2 regions of the Roseateles sp. FW301-B2 genome follow, and region 2 is predicted to be linked to the other one. Evidence: predicted binding sites of a transcription regulator. Region 2 holds the regulator's gene; the other holds the start of a gene.
The links. Region 2 encodes FNR, which switches genes on or off when oxygen is low (the NO sensors DNR and NnrR bind a similar motif). Its sites were predicted from a motif close to TTGATNNNNATCAA; they were not measured.
Positions count from the first base shown of each region.

Region 1: the regulator FNR is predicted to act here: its motif matches at 1,325-1,338, upstream of AC3WQY_RS08710 (hemerythrin domain-containing protein).

Region 1 is NZ_JBYTBE010000009.1:119,346-121,732, reverse strand. Features, by position in the region: gene tkt (transketolase) at 1-1,257, opposite strand, end outside; gene AC3WQY_RS08710 (hemerythrin domain-containing protein) at 1,391-1,975, shown strand; gene murU (N-acetylmuramate alpha-1-phosphate uridylyltransferase MurU) at 2,005-2,387, shown strand, end outside.
Region 2 is NZ_JBYTBE010000017.1:12,588-14,974, forward strand. Features, by position in the region: gene ccoG (cytochrome c oxidase accessory protein CcoG) at 1-345, shown strand, start outside; gene AC3WQY_RS13160 (hypothetical protein) at 377-631, shown strand; gene AC3WQY_RS13165 (hypothetical protein) at 771-992, shown strand; gene fnr (fumarate/nitrate reduction transcriptional regulator Fnr) at 1,030-1,764, opposite strand; gene hemN (oxygen-independent coproporphyrinogen III oxidase) at 1,944-2,387, shown strand, end outside.

The DNA of each region.
Region 1 (2,387 bases), on a different contig from region 2:
CACGCCGTAGTTGATGTGGCGGCCGCCGTTCGAGGAACCATCGGCCTCCAGGCGGAAGGCCGGGGTGCTCTTGGTGTTGGTGAGGTTGGAGCCGGTCAGGTCGGCCGAGCCGCCCAGCAGCTCGGGCACGGCGGCGGTGAAAGCCTCCAGCGCCAGCTGGCTGGCCTTGCGGCTGGCCACGGTCTCGGCCTTGCCATGGGCGGCGATCACCGCGTCCACCGCGGTCTGCGCGAAGTTGGCGGGCAGCACGCCGGCCATGCGGCGCTGGAACTCGGCGGCCAGCTCAGGGTGGGCGGTGGCATAGGCGTCGAAACGCTCATCCCAGGCGGCCTCAAGCGTGGCGCCGGTGGCCTTGGCATCCCAGTCGGCATACACCTCTTGCGGGATCACGAAGGGCTCATGGGCCCAGCCCAGCGCCTCGCGGGTGAGCTTGATCTCCTCGCCACCCAGGGCCTCGCCGTGCGCCTTGGCGGTGCCGGCGCGGTTCGGGGAGCCCTTGCCGATGGTGGTCTTGGCGATGATCAGCGTCGGCATGTCCGTGCTCATCTTGGCCAGGCTGATGGCGGTGTCGACCGACTCCACATCGTGGCCGTCCACCGGGCCGATCACGTTCCAGCCATAGGCCTCGAAACGCTGGGCGGTGTTGTCGATGAACCAGGGCGCGACCTGGCCGTCGATGGAGATGCCGTTGTCGTCGTAGATCGCGATCAGCTTGTTGAGCTTCCAGGCGCCGGCCAGGGCGCAGGCCTCGTGGCTGATGCCCTCCATCAGGCAGCCGTCGCCCAGGAAGGCGTAGGTGTGGTGGCCGACGATGTCGTGGCCTTCACGGTTGAATTCCTTGGCCAGCATCTTCTCGGCCAGGGCCAGGCCCACGGCATTGGTGATGCCCTGGCCCAGCGGGCCGGTGGTGGTCTCGACGCCGGGGGTGATGCCCACCTCGGGGTGGCCCGGGGTCTTGCTGTGCAGCTGGCGGAAGGCCTTCAGCTCCTCGATCGGCAGCGCGTAGCCGGTCAGATGCAGCAGCGCATAGATCAGCATCGAGCCATGGCCGTTGGAGAGCACGAAGCGGTCGCGGTCGGCCCATTGCGGGTTGGCCGGGTTGTGGCGCAGGTGGCGGTTCCACAGCGCCACCGCGATCTCGGCCATACCCATGGGGGCGCCCGGGTGGCCGGAATTGGCCTGCTGCACGGCGTCCATGGCCAATGCGCGAATGGCGTTGGCCATCAGGGTGGTGTTGCGGGCAGCGGTATCGGCCATGGTGTGTGCGGGATGGAGTTGCGGGGGAAAACCCGGCATTTTACGTGCGTCCGCGGCGGCGCCAATCTTGATCCAGAGCAATGCGTCACGGCCCGCTAGGCTTCAACCTCTGGCATAGAACGGAGACAAGACCATGCAAGCCCTGACCCTCACCGTGATCCGCGACGAGCACCGCGCCCTCGCCGCGATGCTGCGCTCCATCCCGCTGCTGCTGGCCGAGCACCGCCGCCACAACAGCCTGCCGGACTTCCACGCCCTGCGCGCGATGCTGTTCTATGTGGACGAATTCCCCGAGCGCCTGCACCACCCCAAGGAGAGCGAGCTGCTGTTTCCCAAGCTGCGCGCGCGCGCCCCGGAAATCCGCGAGGTGCTGGACCAGCTGGACCAGGACCATGGCCGCGGCGAGCGCGCCATCCGCGAGCTTGAGCATGCGCTGCTGGCCTTCGAGATGATGGGCGAGGCACGCCGCGACGCCTTCGAGGAGATGGCGCAGCGCTATGTGACGGCCTATCTCAGGCATATGGAAACCGAAGAGCGCGAGATCCTGCCGCTGGCGGTCAAGATGCTCAGCCCGGCCGACTGGGCCGACCTCGACGAGGCCTTCGCCGCCAACCAGGACCCGCTCACCGGCCATGCCGCGGCCGAGGAATACCAGGCCCTGTTCCAGAAGGTGCTGGCGGCCGTGCCGGCGCCGATCGGGCTGGGGCCGGCGCTCTAGCGAGCCGCATCTCACTACACTCCCGGCCCATGCGAGCCATCATCCTCGCGGCCGGGCGCGGCGAGCGCATGCGGCCGCTCACCGACCACCAACCCAAGCCGCTCCTGCAGGTCGCCGGCAAGCCGCTGATCGTCTGGCATATCGAGGCCCTGGCGGCCGCCGGCGTGCGCGACATCGTCATCAACACCGCCTGGCTGGCCGAGCAGTTCCCGCAGCAGCTGGGCGACGGCAGCCGCTGGGGCCTGCGCCTGCATTACAGCGACGAGGCGCGCGACCATGGCGGTGCGCTCGAGACCGCCGGCGGCATTGCCAAGGCCCTGCCGCTGCTGTGCGCCGATGGCGACGAGAGCTTCTGGGTCGCCTCGGCCGATGTGCACCTGCCGGACTTCCGCGCCTCGGGGGCGCGCGCCGA
Region 2 (2,387 bases):
GTGGACGTGGTGCGCGACCGCGCTTCGCTGGCGCGGCAGGTCGAGGACGGCTATGTGGAAAACGTCTACCGCCTGCAGATCATGAATGCCACCGAGCAGGAGCAGCGTTTCACGCTGACGGCCTCCGGCCTGCTGGGCCTGCGCATGCAGCCCGCGGTGGACGTCGTTGCGGTCGGACCCGCCGAGGCGCGCTGGATCTCGGTGGCGCTGCGCGTGCCGCCCGAGGTCGCGGCCAGCGAGGGCGCCGGCGCCCATCCGATCCAGTTCGAGATCCGCCGCCTCGCCAGCCCGGGCACCGACGCCGGCAGTCTGATGGAAAAATCAACCTTTGTGCTGCCGCGTTGAGCGGCGGCCCATTCATCCGAAAGAGCACGCCATGAGCAAGCAGCAAGACCTGACCCCGGCCGACAAGCCCGCCCCCTGGTGGCGCGAACGCATGATGTGGCTGGTGGTGGGCGGCCCGTCGGTGGTGATCGTCGCCTGCATCGCCACGCTGACGCTGGCGATCCGTTTCCCGGATCCGGTGATCGAGACCAAAGCCCGCCTGTCGGCCGACAGTGCGGAAGAGCAGGGCGCGGCCCTGCAGCCCGCCATCAAGGCCCGCAACCATGCGGCGACGGGCGGCCACTGACGCAGCAGACTCACAAGCCGAGGGGGCGCGTATGGGTGAAGCAGGGGACGCAGCAGGGGACGAAGCAGGGGACGAAGCAGGGGACGAAGCAGGTATTGAGCGCAGGCCAGGTGACCGGCCGGGGCTGGTGCGTTCGGCCATGTTCATCCTCTGGCCGTCCTTCTTCATGGCCGGCGTGACCGTGGCGCTGGTGTTCGCGGTGGTGGACCCCAGCGATCTGAGTTGGTTCGGCGCGGCCCCGATGGCGCTGCCGCGCGCCGCCATCTACACGCTCAGCTTCCTGATCTTCTGGCTGCTCATCAGCGCCGCATCGGCGATGTCGCTGTACCTGGCCCAGCAACAAAAAAGCCCGCCTCAGTAGCGGGCCTGGGCGGGCGTTTGAGGCTTTGCGGCCGCGCTCAGCAGGTGGTGCTGTTGACCAGCTTCTGCAGCCCCGGCTGATCCATGATGCGGATCTGGCGCTGCTTCACTTCCAGCAGCCCGTCTTCCTGGAACTTCGAGAAGGTGCGGCTGACCGTCTCCAGCTTCAGGCCCAGATAGCTGCCGATTTCCTCGCGCGTCATGCGCAGCACCAGGGCCGAGGCCGAGAAGCCGCGCGCCTGCAGGCGCTGGGTCAGGTTGAGCAGGAAGGCCGCCAGGCGCTCCTCGGCGCGCATGCTGCCCAACAGCAGCATCACGCCATGGTCGCGCACGATTTCGCGGCTCATGATCTTGTGGAACTGGTGCTGCAGATCGGTGAATTCGCGCGACAGCTCTTCCAACTGGCTGTAGGGGATCACGCAGACCTGCGAGTCCTCCAAGGCCACGGCGTCGCAGCTGTGGCGGTCATTGCTGATGCCGTCCAGCCCCAGCAACTCGCCGGCCATCTGGAAGCCGGTGACCTGGTCGCGCCCGTCTTCGGAAGACACGCAGGTCTTGAAGAACCCGGTGCGCACCGCATAAAGCGACTGGAAGGAGTCCCCGGTACGGAACAGCGTGTCGCCGCGTTCGACATTGCGGCGTGTGGCCACCAGGGCGTCCAGTTGATCCAGGTCACCCTTGGACAGGCCGACGGGCAAGCACAACTCCCGCAGGTTGCAGCTGGAACAAGCTACCTTGAAGGGCTCGATCTTGATGGCGTGGTTGGCATTCATGTGGCGAATTATGGTGGCTGGGCCCGGAGCTGGGGCGGATTCCGCACCCGATGGCGTGCCTGTGTGCATAGAGTTGAACATGATGCTCCTCAAGATTGACGCCATTCTTTCTCTATGCTCGCGCTGCAAGATTGACCCAAGTCAAACGCCCTGTCAACGGGCTTGGCACAGTACGGTCCATGGAACCAAGAGTCGCTGAACCCCTGCCAGGCATCACCGAAGACGTGTTGCGCCGCTTTGACGTTTCCGGGCCGCGCTACACCTCCTACCCGACTGCCGACCGTTTCGTCGAGGCCTTTACCACCACCCAATACCGTCAGGCCCTGCAACAGCGGGCCCAGGGCGGCGTGGTGGGCGGCGGCGCGCCGCTGTCCATCTATGTGCACATCCCCTTCTGCGAGTCGGTCTGCTATTACTGCGCTTGCAACAAGGTCATCACCAAGCACCATGAGAAGGCGGCCGAATACCTGGACGCGCTGGTCACGGAGATGGACCTGACCCTGGCGGATCTCGGACGCACCCAGTCGGTGTCGCAGCTGCATCTGGGCGGCGGTTCACCGACCTTCCTCAGCGATGCGGAGCTGACGCGCCTGATGGACGACATTCGCAGCCGCTTCAAGCTC